One region of the Pseudomonas marincola genome, then DNA from elsewhere that is predicted to be linked to it. Evidence: predicted binding sites of a transcription regulator. Region 1 holds the regulator's gene; the other holds the start of a gene.
The links. The regulator FliA, encoded in region 1, starts transcription of late flagellar genes. The targets are predictions, from matches to a motif close to CTAAAGTTTNNNNNNNNNNNGCCGNTAA.
Positions count from the first base shown of each region.

Region 1 (7,520 bases):
ACCAACCCGACGCACTTCGCCGTGGCGCTCAAGTACGATCCCGAAAAGGGCAATGCGCCCGTGATGCTGGCCAAGGGCGCCGACTTTACCGCGCTGAAAATTCGCGAGATCGCGCAGGAGCATAACGTCATGCTGTTGGAGTCTCCGGCGCTGGCGCGGGCGGTGTTCTACTCCACTGACATCGACCAGGAAATTCCCGCGGGTCTGTATATGGCGGTGGCGCAGGTGCTGGCCTACGTCTATCAAATTCGCCAATTCCAGGCGGGGCGGGCCAAGCGCCCGGCGCCGCTCAAGGATCTGCCGATTCCCCCGGATCTGCGCCGCGACGAGTAACGCAAAAATAGCCATTGTTTTTGCTGGATACAGCTTATCCGGCAAAGTTGGACAGCTTTTTGCAAAACCAACCCCAAGGACGCTTCATGCGTCAAAAGTTTGAATCGTCTGGGGTAGGCAAGTGGCATTAGATCGCTCACAAATGCTGGGGAACGTGCGCAGTAACCTGTCTGGTTTGCGCGAAGGCAATCTCGGTATTCCGTTGATGTTGCTGGTCATGCTTGGCATGGTCATGCTGCCGATCCCGCCGTTCCTGCTCGATGTGCTGTTTACCTTCAGTATCGCCCTGTCGATCGTCGTGCTGCTGGTGAGCATCTACGCGCTGCGCCCGCTCGATTTTGCTGTATTCCCCACCATTCTCCTGGCCGCCACCTTGCTCCGGCTGGCGCTAAACGTCGCCTCTACACGCGTGGTATTGCTCAATGGTCACGACGGCCACGCAGCGGCGGGGCAGGTGATTCAGGCCTTCGGTGAAGTGGTGATCGGCGGTAACTACGTGGTCGGTATCGTGGTGTTTGCGATCCTCATGATCATCAACTTCGTGGTGGTGACCAAAGGTGCCGGGCGTATCTCCGAGGTGAGCGCACGCTTCACTCTGGATGCAATGCCAGGCAAGCAGATGGCCATCGACGCCGACCTCAATGCCGGCCTGATCGACCAGCCGGAAGCCAAGAAGCGCCGGACTGAAGTGGCGCAGGAAGCCGACTTCTATGGTTCGATGGACGGTGCCAGCAAGTTTGTTCGCGGTGACGCGATTGCGGGCCTGCTGATCTTGTTCATCAACCTGATTGGCGGTATCGCCATTGGTATTTTCCAGCATCAGCTGAGTTTTGCCGACGCCGGCAAGGTCTACACCTTGCTGACCATTGGTGACGGTTTGGTGGCGCAGATTCCGTCCCTGCTGCTGTCGACCGCTGCCGCGATTATGGTGACCCGGGTTTCCAGCTCCGAAGACATGGGCGCGCAGGTCAACCGGCAGATGTTCGCCTCGCCGCGCGCGCTGGCTGTCGCCGCGTCGATCATGATTGCCATGGGCCTGGTGCCGGGCATGCCTCATTTCTCGTTCATCAGCCTGGGCCTCGTGGCTGCCGGTGCGGCTTACTGGATCGCCAACAAGCAGCGCAAGGTCAAGGAAACCGAGATCAAGGAAGTCCAGCGTCAGCAGGAATTACTGCCGGCTCAGCGTGCCCAGGAAACCAAGGAGCTTGGCTGGGATGACGTGACCCCGGTGGACATGGTCGGGCTTGAAGTGGGCTACCGGCTGATTCCATTGGTCGACCGCAATCAGGGAGGCCAGCTGCTGGCGCGGATCAAGGGCGTGCGCAAGAAACTCTCGCAGGAAATGGGCTTTTTGATGCCCTCGGTGCACATTCGCGACAACCTGGATTTGCAGCCCAACGCTTACCGCCTCACCTTGATGGGCGTCAGCGTTGCCGAGGCTGAGGTGTACCCGGAACGCGAGCTGGCGATCAATCCGGGGCAGGTGTTTGGCCCGCTGAACGGCATTGCCGGTAAAGACCCGGCATTTGGCCTTGAGGCGGTGTGGATCGATCAGAGCCAACGTGATCAGGCGCAATCGCTCGGCTACACCGTGGTCGACGCCAGCACCGTGGTGGCCACCCATCTCAATCAAGTACTGCACAAGCATGCGCATGAGTTGCTCGGCCATGAAGAAGTTCAGCAGTTGCTGCAACTGCTGGCCAAGAGTTCGCCAAAGCTGGCTGAGGAATTAGTCCCGGGGCTGGTATCGCTGTCGACCTTGCTCAAGGTGCTGCAAGCGCTGCTGCAAGAGCAGGTGCCGGTGCGTGACATTCGCACCATCGCTGAGGCGTTGGCCAACGTCGCCGGCAAGAGTCAAGATCCCGCCGCTATGGTCGCAGCTGTCCGGGTTTCGTTGGCCCGTGCAATCGTGCAAAGCATTGTGGGACTAGAGCCGGAGCTGCCTGTGATCACTCTGGAACCAAGGTTGGAACAGATATTGCTAAATAGCTTACAGAAGGCCGGGCAAGGCGCTGATGAAGGCATCCTGCTTGAGCCGGGCATGGCTGAAAAGCTGCAGCGCTCATTGATTGACGCTGCGCAACGCCAGGAAATGCTCGGCAAGCCGGTTGTGCTGTTAGTAGCAGGCCCGGTACGGGCAATGCTTTCACGGTTTGCGCGGATGGCAGTGCCGAGTATGCATGTACTGGCCTACCAGGAAATTCCAGACAATAAACAGGTCACTATCGTTGCGACGGTAGGGCAGAACTAAACGAGGTTAAGGCATGCAAGTTAAACGCTTTTTCGCAGCTGATATGCGTCAGGCCATGAAGCTTGTGCGTGATGAGTTGGGTGCCGACGCCTCGATTATTGCTAATCGCCGCGTGGCGGGTGGTGTCGAGCTGACAGCGGCGCTGGATTACCAGATGCCGGTCGCACCATCGCGCCAGGCCAATCCTGAGCTTGAAGCCGAGTTGCGCAAAACCCAGTCGCTGATCGCGACGGCGCATGCCGAATTGGTCACCCGCAGCGAAGTTGGCAGCAAGGATTTGCAACTGCAGGCAGAAGACCTGGGCCCGGCCCCGGTTGCAGCCGCCGCGCCAATCGCCCAGCCAGCTGCCGGCGGTCACTTCGAGCAGAGCGCGCTGGATGCCATGCGCTTTGAGCTTAATGGCCTGCGTGAGTTGATCGAGGTCCAGCTGGGTTCGCTGGCGTGGGGCCAACTGCAAACGCGGCGCCCGCAGCAAGCCAATCTGTGGCGTCGTCTGCAGCGCATGGGCTTGTCTGCCGACCTGTCGCGCAGCCTGCTGGAAAAAGTCTCAAACATTGATGAGCCACGTCAGGCCTGGCGCATGTTGCTGGCGCATCTGGCTCAGGCTATCAACACGCCGAAGGTCGAGCCGCTGGAAGAGGGCGGAGTTATCGCGCTGGTGGGGCCGGCTGGCATGGGTAAAACCACCACGCTGGCCAAGCTGGCTGCACGTTATGTGCTCAAGTACGGCGCGCAGAATGTGGCGCTGGTAAGCATGGACAGCTACCGCATCGGCGCGCAGGAACAATTGAACACGCTGGGGCGCATTCTCAATGTGTCGGTCACTCAGGTCGATCCTGGCCAGTCACTGACTCAGGCGCTTGCACCGTTGGCGCGTCGTCGCGTGGTGTTGATCGATACCGCTGGTTTGCCCGCCAATGATCCGGCGCTGCGCATGCAGCTGGAGGCATTGGCCAGCCGTGGCGTGCATGCACGCAACTATCTGGTTATGGCCGCCACCAGTCAGGATCAAGTGCTCACTGCCGCCTTTCACACCTACAAGCGTTGTGGGCTGGCAGGCTGCGTGCTGACTAAACTGGATGAAGCAGGCAGTCTGGGCGGCGTATTAAGCCTGGCCATCAGCCAGCGTCTGCCGGTGGCGTACACCACCGATGGTCCGCGGATTCCGGATGACTTGCAGATTCCGCGTAGCCATCAGCTGGTAAGCCGGGCCGTTGGCATGCAGGCTCAAGATGAGCCCAGCGAAGACACAATGGCGCAAATGTACAGTGCAATCGGCAGCCAACCGGCTTTGCGCGCCAGTTAGTAGAATGAATTACACGGTTATAGGCCCACTATCTGGCCTAGTGGGTGGTTTGCAGGGCAGAATAAGCCATGGGCTCACGACGGATTGACAAGGTAACGGAAAAAAATGGTTAAGCATCCCGTACAGGTGATCGCGGTAACTGGTGGCAAAGGTGGCGTCGGCAAGACCAACGTGTCGGTGAACCTCGCGCTGGCGCTGGCGGAACTCGGGCGTCGGGTCATGCTTATGGATGCCGACCTTGGTCTGGCCAATATCGACGTACTGCTTGGGCTGACGCCAAAGCGCACACTGGCTGATGTGATCAGCGGTGAATGTGATCTGCGTGATGTGATTCTGCAGGGCCCCGGTGGCGTGCGCGTCGTTCCGGCCGCGTCCGGTACTCAGAGCATGGTGCAGTTGTCGCCCATGCAGCATGCCGGCCTGATCCAGGCATTCAGTGATATCAGCGATAACCTCGATGTACTGATCGTCGACACCGCCGCCGGTATTGGCGACTCGGTGGTGAGTTTCGTGCGCGCCGCCCAGGAAGTGCTGGTGGTGGTGTGCGATGAGCCAACCTCAATTACCGACGCCTACGCGCTGATCAAGTTGCTCAACCGCGATTTCGGCATGAACCGTTTCCGCGTGCTGGCCAACATGGCGCACACGCCGCAGGAAGGTCGCAACCTGTTCACCAAACTGAGCAAAGTGACCGATCGTTTCCTCGATGTGGCGTTGCAGTATGTTGGCGCGGTGCCTTACGACGAAAGCGTGCGTAAAGCCGTGCAAAAACAGCGTGCAGTGTACGAGGCGTTTCCGCGCTCGAAATGCTCCCTGGCGTTCAAGGCAATCGCCGAGAAGGTTGATGCCTGGCCGCTCCCTGCCAACCCGCGTGGTCACCTCGAGTTTTTTGTCGAGCGTCTGGTCCAGCCCGCCATACAGGAAATCGAGCCATGAGCAACGCAGGCCTACGTATGTATAGCAAGGCGCAAGCCATGGACGCTCAGCATCAGTTGATTGAACGTTACGCGCCGCTTGTCAAACGTATCGCCTACCACTTGCTGGCCAGACTGCCGGCAAACGTTCAGGTCGACGACCTGATTCAGGCCGGCATGCTCGGCCTGCTGGAAGCATCGAAGAAATATGACGCCAGCAAAGGCGCCAGTTTCGAAACCTTTGCCGGTATCCGCATTCGTGGCTCCATGCTCGATGAGGTGCGCAAAGGCGACTGGGCCCCCCGTTCGGTCCATCGAAATAGCCGCATGGTCAGTGATGCAATTCGAAAAATTGAAGCCAGAACGGGTCGAGACGCTAAAGATCAGGAGGTTGCTGCCGAACTCCAATTGAGTCTCGAAGATTACTACGGCATTCTTGGCGACACTTTGGGCAGTCGCCTGTTCAGTTTTGACGACCTTTTACAGGACGGTGAGCAGGGCGGATTGCAGGAAGACGTCAATAGTCATCATCCCGGCCCTTCGCGTGAGCTGGAAGACGAGCGCTTTCAAAGCGCACTGGCAGACGCCATCGGCAATCTGCCGGAGCGTGAACGCCTGGTCTTGTCGCTGTACTACGACGAAGAGCTGAACCTCAAGGAAATTGGTGAGGTGCTTGGGGTGAGTGAGTCTCGGGTAAGCCAGTTACACAGCCAGTGTGCCGCTCGTTTGCGGGCGCGGCTGAGTGAGTGGCGGGCGAAGTAAACAGATTTCTGGCGCGCCAGAGCAAAGTTGCATATTGCTGGAAAGCGGGCCAATCAGCCGGTTTCTTGATTAAGGGGCGTGCCCATCAGTTGGGTGCGTTTGGGACTGTTCGGAGGTCGACTTGGACAAAAATATGAAAATCCTCATCGTTGATGACTTTTCAACGATGCGTCGGATTATTAAGAACCTGCTGCGCGATTTGGGGTTCACCAACACTGCTGAAGCGGATGATGGCGTAACCGCCTTGCCGATGCTGCAGAGCGGTAGTTTCGACTTTTTGGTAACAGACTGGAACATGCCTGGCATGAGCGGCATTGATTTGCTGCGTGCCGTGCGCGCGGATGAGCGCCTCAAGGGTATGCCGGTATTGATGGTGACGGCTGAAGCCAAGCGTGACCAGATTATCGAGGCAGCGCAGGCCGGCGTTAACGGCTACGTGGTCAAACCTTTCACCGCTCAAGTGCTGAAAGAAAAAATCGAGAAAATCTTTGAGCGAGTCAACGGCTGATCCACGCCGCGAGGTTGCAATGGAATACCAGGACTCCAGTAAGGCTGGTTTTGAATCAGCTTTAAAGCTTAACGCCGGCCAATTAGTCGACAGCCTAGAAAAAGGCGACATTGGCGAGGCCGTGCAACTCATCAATGAGCTTAACAAGACGCGCGACCGTGGCCTGTTTCACGAAGTCGGCAAGCTGACGCGTGAGCTGCACAATGCCATCGTCAACTTCAAGCTCGACCCGCGCTTGCCTCATGCCAGCGAAGTCTCACAAATTGCCGACGCCACTGAGCGTCTCAATTACGTGGTGACGATGACGGAGAAAGCTGCCAATCGGACCATGGATCTGGTCGAACTGAGCAGCCCTTTAGTCACGCAGGTCAGCACCGAGGCGCAAACCCTCAGCGAAGATTGGGGGCGCTTCATGCGCCGCGAAATGGACGCTGATGGTTTTCGTGAGCTCACCCGCCGAATCGAGCAGTTCCTTGCCCGCACTGCGCAGGATGGCGCAGCGGTTTCAGGGCACTTGAATGACATTTTGTTGGCGCAGGATTATCAGGATCTCACCGGTCAGGTCATCAAACGTGTGACTCAGCTGGTTACCGAAGTTGAAAGCAACCTGTTGAATCTGATGCTCATGGCCAGCCGCGTAGACCGTTTTGCCGGTATCGAACACGGCGAAATTTCAGGGTCTGAGAAGGCTCACAAAGAAAAAAGTGCAAGTCACGGTGAAGGTCCGCAGATTCATGCCGATAAGCTTGATGACGTTGCATCCTGTCAGGACGACGTCGACGATTTGTTATCAAGCTTAGGGTTTTAGGAGCAGGTCCATTATGAGCTTCGGCGCCGATGAAGAAATCCTCCAGGATTTCCTGGTAGAGGCCGGCGAGATTCTCGAGCAGCTGTCTGAACAGCTGGTAGAGCTTGAAAGCCGCCCTGACGATATGAACCTGTTGAACGCGATTTTTCGCGGGTTTCATACCGTAAAAGGTGGTGCGGGCTTTCTCCAGCTGAATGCGTTGGTTGAGTGCTGTCACATTGCCGAGAACGTCTTCGACATCCTGCGCAAGGGTGAGCGTCGCGTCGACTCTGAATTGATGGACGTCGTGCTGGAGGCATTGGACACCGTCAATGCCATGTTTGACCAAGTGCGTGAAGGCGCCGAGCTGACCCCGGCAACGCCCGAACTGCTCGCGGCTTTGGCCAATCTTGCCCAGCCACAAGAACTGTTGAACGAAGAAGCCCCAGCCCCAGTTACAGAACACGTTGTGGCAGGCAACCCTGCGGCAGCCGAAGCTGTGGCAGCCGATGATGTGGCAGGCACCCCTGCGGCAGCCGATGCTGTTATTGCCGACGATGAATTCGAGCAGCTGCTCAGCGCATTGGCAGACAACGCAGCGCAGGCGCAAAAAGCGCCAGCCAGCCCGGTAGCCAGTGCGGCGCAACCGTCAGCCAGTG
Region 1 covers NZ_LR215729.2:1,765,188-1,772,707, forward strand. Annotated here, with positions in the region: gene flhB (flagellar biosynthesis protein FlhB) at 1-333, shown strand, start outside; gene flhA (flagellar biosynthesis protein FlhA) at 476-2,584, shown strand; gene flhF (flagellar biosynthesis GTPase FlhF) at 2,598-3,890, shown strand; gene fleN (flagellar synthesis regulator FleN) at 3,996-4,826, shown strand; gene fliA (RNA polymerase sigma factor FliA) at 4,823-5,566, shown strand; gene PMYSY11_RS08350 (chemotaxis response regulator CheY) at 5,700-6,074, shown strand; gene PMYSY11_RS08355 (protein phosphatase CheZ) at 6,094-6,882, shown strand; gene PMYSY11_RS08360 (chemotaxis protein CheA) at 6,896-7,520, shown strand, end outside.

Region 2 (7,520 bases), 2.2 Mb from region 1:
GGCTTGGTCTGGCGCCTTGGCGTGATCCATGAACACCAGTTCGGTGCGCAGCAAGCCGATGCCTTCTGCCCCCAACTCAACGGCCATATCGGTTTCGCTGCTGGCGCCAATATTCGCAGCCACTTCCAGCGCATGGCCGTCACGGGTAACGGCGGGCTTGTAGCGTTCGGCGTGCGCCTGCTGCTGGCGTTGCTGGCTGATTTCGCGCTCGCGCAGCGCCTGCTGCAAAGTCTGCTCGTCTGGCGAGACGCGCACTGAACCGTGGTCGCCGTCGAGCAGTAACGGAGTGCGCTGCGCCAACGCCAGCACCTGCTCACCGGCGCCCACCACGGCGGGAATGCCAAGCGCACGGGCGATAATTGCACTGTGCGCAGTAGCGCCGCCCCGCGCGGTGAGAATGCCGGCGACGCGCTGGCGATTGAGATTGGCGACATCCGAGGGCGCCACTTCTTCCATCACCAACACATAAGGTTCGTCCGGCTCGGCCAGCGGTTTAACACCGCACAAGCTGGCCAACACGCGCCGGCCAATATCGCGCAAGTCGGCCGCGCGTTCGGCGAGCAGCATGTCATGCAGCGCCTCCTGCTGCTTGGCCGCCGCGTCGATTTCGGCACTCCAGGCGGCTTCGGCACTGGCGCCGTCGGCGAGGCGCGCTTGAATATCATCATGCAGCGCCGGGTCGCTGAGCATGGCCTGATGCATGCTGAGGATGTCTCGCACGCTGGCTTCCTCACAGGAATCCACCACTGTTTGAATGTCGGCGCTCACCGCCTTTAACGCCGCCTGCAGGCGCTCACGCTCATGCGCCTCGCCCTGCCCTTGCGCCGGATAATCCAGAGCCTGCGGCACACGCACCAACGCGGGCCCAATCGCAATGCCCGGCGATGCGGCCACAGCGCGCAAACGCGAACCGGCAGCGGGCGCTTCAACCACATAAGCACGCTCGGATGCCAGCGCCTGCTCAACGGTTGCCTGTACCGCCGGCTCGGTGAATACCGGCAGCGGCTCGACCGTCTCGCCCAGCCCTTGCTCGACAGCGGTTTGCAGCGCTGCCAGCGCATCGGCGGCGATGCCCGGCTCGGCGCTGAACTCCAACACCTGCCCACGGCGCGCGCCCAACGCCAGCAACTTGCTCAAACTCTTGGCGGAAACACCCAGACCCGGCTCTTCGGCCAAACGCACGCGAATGTCACCGTCGAACTGCTGGGCAATCTCGCTCAGCACCTTGGCCGGCCGCGCATGTAAGCCGTGCGAGTTGGCCAAGGTGATGGACACACGCTGCCAGTCCGGCGGCACTTCGCCGCCCAGCGCCTCCAGCACTGTGCGCCTCGACTCAGCCCCACTCAGGGTATCTCCGCGCCCCTCAATCAGCAGATCACACAAGCGCTCCAGCAATTGGCGATGCGCCTCGCCCAAACTGGCCAGACAGAACAATCCCTTAACCGGTTTGCCGTCACGCTCAAGGCGTTGATCCGGCGTGACAAACGACAAACCCGGCAATTGCACAGCCTGTTCATTGTTCAGCCACCACAAGCCATCGCCCAGCGGCAACGGCTCGGTTTCCATCAAGCGAGGAATAAATGCAGAATCGACGCAGCCGGACTTTTTCAGCAGCCGGGCGCCCTGCCAAACCAGTTCGTCGAAGTCTTCGGCGGGTACATTGAGCCGGATCAACTGGCTGTCCAGCGCCAACTCCTGCGGCGCACCTTGCAACAAGGCGACGATGGTTTCAGCTTCGGTGGCTTGATGCAGGGCCTGGCTCAGATCGCCATCACCCAGCGCCCGTGTGAGTAATTGCAGCAACCGTAAATGCTCGTCGGAGCGCGCCGCGATGGCAATTGCCAAGTACACCTGTTGGCCATCACCCCAATCCACGCCCTGCGGGAAGTGCATAAGGCGCACGCCGGTCTCAAGCACCTGATCACGGGTGTCGGGTGTGCCGTGTGGAATGGCGATGCCCTGACCGAGATAAGTCGAGCCTTGCGCTTCGCGCGCCTGCATGCCGTTCAGATAGCCGGGACGAACCAGCCCGTCGTCGCTCAACGTCTGCGCCAACAGGGCCAGCGCTTCCAGTTTATTCGCGGCGCTGCGGCCCATCTGGATCTGTGCGGTATTCAATTCAAGCATTACAGGGCTCCTCGGGGAACGGGCACGCGAGCGCCACCAGCGTGTAGGCTGCGTCGCTCGATGCATGTAGCAAGGATAGTCAGCCTGAAATTTTGCTGAATCGTTTCAGCTAAATGTGGAACATTACCCGAAAATGCTCAATTCTTGAAAGCACCTGAGTCATAATCCTGTCATCAACGTTCAGGAACAGCCCCTTGAAACTTGCCGATATCGCTCGCCTGGCCGAGGTTTCCGTCACCACTGCAAGCTACGTTATCAACGGTCAGGCCGCTAAACGGCGGATTGCCGCGGCGACCGTTGAGCGCGTTCTCGCGGTCGTTGCGCAATACGATTACCGCCCCGACCCGCAAGCCGCCGGGCTGCGCAGCGGCCAAAGTAAGTGCCTCGGTTTTATCCTCCCCGATCTGGAAAACCCCAGTTACGCGCGCATCGCCAAGCTGCTCGAACAAGGCGCCAGAGCCGCGGGCTACCAGTTACTGATTGCCAGCTCCGACGACAACGCGCAAAGCGAACGCCAGTTGATCGAACTGTTTCGCTCGCGGCGCTGCGATGCACTGATTGTTGCCAGTTGCCTGGCGCAGGATGAGCCGATTTTCGCGCAGCTGATTGAATCCGGCATGCCAGTGATCGCGGTTGACCGCGCACTGGATGCCGCCACAATTCGCTCGGTGGTCAGTGATGATCAGCACGCAGGCGCGCAACTAACGCACACCTTGCTGGCACGCAAGCCACGGCATATCGCCCTGATTGGGGGGCGCGCAGAGCTGGCCATCAGTCAGGCGCGGGAGTTGGGTTTCCGCCAGGCGGCGGCCGGCTCGGATGCGTTAGTCAGCGTGGTCAATGGCGAGCAATTCAGCCGCCCATGCGGCGAGGCGCAAATGCTCAGACTGATAAACAGCGAGCAAGGACTGCCAGACGCTATCGTCACCACCGCCTATGTTCTGCTCGAAGGCGTGCTGGATGCGTTGCAAAGCGTGGCGCCTAGCCAGAGCCAAGACCTGCAACTGGCGACGTTTGGGGATACCCAATTGCTCGACTTCTTGCCGTGGCGGGTGAACACCATTGCTCAGCAGCACCAGCAGATTGCCGAAAAAGTGCTGTATTGGGCGCTGCAGGCGATAGAACAGAATCACTATTCGCCTGGCATTGAGGCTATTGCGCGAACCCTCAAGGTTCGCCAATAGCCTCATCTGCACTGCGCTTTAAACCCGGAAGGCACCGATCAGCTGCTTGAGTTGCGAGACCTGGCTGCTGAGTTCGCGGCTGGCCTGTTCGGTGTGCGCGGCCCCTTGCGCGGTGGTTTCCCCGGCGCTGTTGATCTCGACAATGTTCTGGTCGATATCATGCGCCACCGCTGTTTGCTGCTCGGCGGCGGCAGCAATTTGCTGGTTCTGATCGACGATCATGCCAACCGCCGCCAGAATATTCTCCAGCGCCTGCTGCACCTGACCGGACTCACCGACAGTGCCGTCGGCCATCTGGTGACTCACGCCCATGGTCTTGACCGCTGCGGCGACACCACTTTGCAGCCGGTCGATCATGTTTTCGATTTCAGCCGTGGACTGCTGCGTACGCTTGGCCAGGCTGCGCACCTCATCGGCAACCACAGCAAAGCCACGACCCTGCTCGCCCGCCCGCGCCGCTTCAATCGCAGCGTTAAGCGCCAGCAAGTTGGTCTGCTCGGCAATGCCTTTGATCACATCCAGCACCTGACTGATCGAAGCGCTGTCGCTGGCCAACTGGTTAATCACGCTCACCGACTGGTCAATCTCTGCTGCCAATCGCTGGATGCTGCTGACCTGCGAGCCAACCAGTTCACGGCCGCTCTCGGTCTCCATATTCACACCCTGAGCGCTGCCCACTGCGGCCGCTGCGCTGCGCGCCACTTCTTGCGCGGTAGCAGACATCTGGTTCATGGCGGTGGCGACCTGTTCAATCTGGCTACGCTGCCCGGCAACGGCCTGATTGCTCTGCGCCGACACGCTTTCGACCCGATCAGCCTGACGCTCGACCTCAACCACGGTTTCACCGACGCGCTTGATCAGCTCGCGAATCTTCGCCACTGCGCCATTGAATACCTGGCCCAACTCGGCAATTTCATCATTGCTCCAGGATTTAAAACTCACGGTCATGTCGCCGGCCGCGACCTGATCCATCGTCCGCCCCAGCGCTTTCAGGCTGCCGCGAATCGAGACATAAAACGCGCTGTAGAGGTAAACAATCAGCACCAGCACTATGCCAAGGGCAACGGCCATCAACAGCATGCGGTTAAGGCTGGCTTGCAGGCGCTCTTGCAGGCGCTGATCGAGGAACTTCAGCACCTCATCATTGAGTGCGTAAGTGCGCTGGATCAGCTCGCTGGTCTGGTCATAAAAGCTCATCCACGGTGTATCCAGCGATTCGGCAATAATCACGCTGTCTTCAAACAGGGCGACACCTTCGCTGATCGACTTTTGGCTTAATTCGGCTTGCGCCTCAAGTGCGCTGCGCACTTGCGGATTGATACTCAGCGCTTGCTGGATATCGACAGAATAAGCGCCTTCCAGCGTCTCCATCGACTCGAGCAAATTCGAGAACGAAGTGGTGTCGACCGAGTTGAGCAAGCCGAGTATCAACGCAGAAGAACCCAATGAACGGCCCTGCGCCAACTCGGCCGTAACAGCCGGCATGCTGGTGGTCAGCAGTTCGGTGAGTTGAAGCACGGCGCGTTCACGATCCTGACTCAAGCCCGCCTGACTGGTCATCAGTTTGATGAGAACGCCGGTCTTGGCCAACACAGCCTGGCTCAGATCGACTTTGCTGCGCAGCGATGGCTCGGCGTCCACCGCTTGCAGGCTGGCCTGCAGAGCATCGCGCTGGGCAACAAACTCTTGCTGCTGCTCGGGCTCAGTGACGAAAGGTTGCAGGCTGACAAGCTGCGCATCAATCGTCTGGCGCGTGCTGCTGATGCGCTGCGCCAGCTCATTGTTGGTTGCACGGGAACGCAGCTCGGCATCCACCCGCAACAGATCGCTGTAGCTTTCGAGATTTTGCCGCAACTGCAACGCAGTGTTGAGCACCTCGATACTGCTACGGGCAATGCGGGTCGCCTGATACTGGTTATACACATCCCGCATCAGGTAGTAATTGGTCACCAGCATGGGCAGAAAAAACAGAATGCTGATTAAACCAAACTTCATACCGAAGCTCAGGCGGTTCATCAGGGCGATGGCCGGATACAACACGGTCTTCACAAGCGCTCTCCACTTTCTAATTATTGTGTTTAGCCTGAACAGGCCTGCCCAACAGACGACGAAGCAGGGTTCGGTATAACGTATATCGGCAGGAGGGCTGGTAACTTAAGGCAGGCAACGCGTACTCGGGCGGGCAGCATGCAGGTGCTGAAAGTAGCGCGGTAGAGCGCGGCGACCGGCTTCAGTGCTGGCCGCCGCTGAACACATCAGAAAAATAGCGTGAAAATCGCAAACACCGCGTACCAGAGTACGGCAGCGCGAACCAGTAATTGCCAAAGCTCGTAGAGCGTTTCAACGCCCTCTTCGCCCAGCACTGGCGCAGGCGTGGCACAGGCAGAACGGGCTACATGGCCGAGCAATATTGAGGCATGAATATCCCAGCTCAACAGCTCATGCAGCAGCGCCCGACTCACGCCTACAAAATTGCCAACCAGCCCTAAACTCAGGGCCAAGGCCCGCGCTGGCAACCAGTCCACAGCCTGGCGCAACTGTTCGGCGCGCGCCTGCAAAAGCGGCTGTTCGGCATGTTCAGCCAACAGCGCAATCAGGCGATACGCCAATGCGGCCATCGGCCCGAGCAGCGCATACCAGAAGATCACCGCAAAGAAACTCTGAAAACCCTGCCAGATCAGATAGTTCTGCACGCTGTTAAGCAAGCTGTCTTGCGCACTGGCATCAATCCCCAGATCGCGCTGCGCAACCAGATAAGCCGCCTCGCTGTCCCCACGCCGCCAGTTATCCCGGAACGGCCCGAGCGCCGCCTGCAAATCCCCACGCCCCAGGCTGTAAATGAGCACCAACAGGTGCAGCGGCAGCAATAACCAGCCGTAAAACACGGCCTGCAAATAGCTCATTGCAACCCCAAGCACGGCCACCGGCAGCACCACCAGCAGAGCAATCGCCAGCCATGCGTTAGCCGCGGAGTCTGGCTTTTGTTGCACCTTGCGCAGCCAGCCGAGCCACAAACCGTCCTGTTGCACGGCACTGCGCCACGCCGAAAACTTCTCGACCCAGACAGCCAACAACAACACCAAAAAACTCATGAATCCTCCTCACTCATCGCCAGTGCTGCACGCAAGCGCGACCAGTCAAACGCCGGCCCCGGATCAGTCTTGCGGCCCGGCGCAATGTCACTGTGGCCGCAAATACGCTCTGGGGTAATCGCCGGATACTCACGCTGCAACTGGCGCGTCAGCGCGATCAGGCTATGGTACTGCGCATCTGTGAAGGGCAGATCATCGGTGCCTTCAAGCTCGATGCCCAGCGAGAAATCATTACAATTTTCGCGATCGATAAAACACGAAACGCCGGCATGCCAGGCGCGCGCGTTACAGGAGACAAATTGGGTGACGGCGCCATCGCGCTCGATCAAAAAGTGCGCAGATACCGTCATGCTGGCGATGTCCGCGAAGTACGGATGCTCATCCGCCTGCAGTCGATTCTGAAAAAACTCCTGCACCTTGCCCGTACCAAACTGGCCCGGCGGCAGGCTGATGTTATGGATAATCAATAAAGAAACTTCACCAAGCGGGCGCTCGTTGAAGTTGTCCGAGGGGCAATGCGCGATACCGGCGCACCAGCCACTGCTGGGGTCAAGCTGCATAGTGGGCTCCTGAGCAGACCATGGCACCCGCGCCAGTTTTACTGACATTGGGCAATCTGCGTGATGGGCCTACTCTAGAGCAGCGCAGCGCAAAGCAAAAGCCAAACAGGCGACGGTGAGTGATCAGTGCCGGGGCTGGGGTTATTGTGTGGCGGATGAGGTAAACATCGCGACGGTTTGGTTAATCTCGGCGGGCATTGCTAAGACCGATCAGAGATTGTCGGCGGGAATCACGATGATGGATGAGTAATCTTGTGCGTAATCGCAATGAGGGATAAATAGTCTTCGCGGAAAACGTCACGACGGATAAGTAACCTCGCGGAGATCGCAATGACGGATTGCGGCGGGAGCGCCGCTATCCATCCTCCGCGTCATTCGCATTTTTCGCATACGAACGTATGTGAGCCTGTCTGGCCGGGTTTGCTTGCTTTAGGAGACGTCTTTCAGGCGGCGCAGGTTGCCGATTACTGACTCAAGCGCACGGTCGAATAACAGGGCGTCATCGAGCATGCGAATCGACTGACGGCGATATTCAACCGCCAGCCCCATGCGGGTCT
Region 2 covers NZ_LR215729.2:3,982,894-3,990,413, forward strand. Annotated here, with positions in the region: gene ptsP (phosphoenolpyruvate--protein phosphotransferase) at 1-2,127, opposite strand, end outside; gene cra (catabolite repressor/activator) at 2,322-3,311, shown strand; gene PMYSY11_RS22190 (methyl-accepting chemotaxis protein) at 3,330-5,360, opposite strand; gene ampE (regulatory signaling modulator protein AmpE) at 5,567-6,403, opposite strand; gene ampD (1,6-anhydro-N-acetylmuramyl-L-alanine amidase AmpD) at 6,400-6,963, opposite strand; gene PMYSY11_RS18390 (DUF1631 domain-containing protein) at 7,393-7,520, opposite strand, start outside.
Region 2: a site for FliA is predicted at 5,443-5,470, ahead of PMYSY11_RS22190 (methyl-accepting chemotaxis protein). Genes of this name have one in related genera too.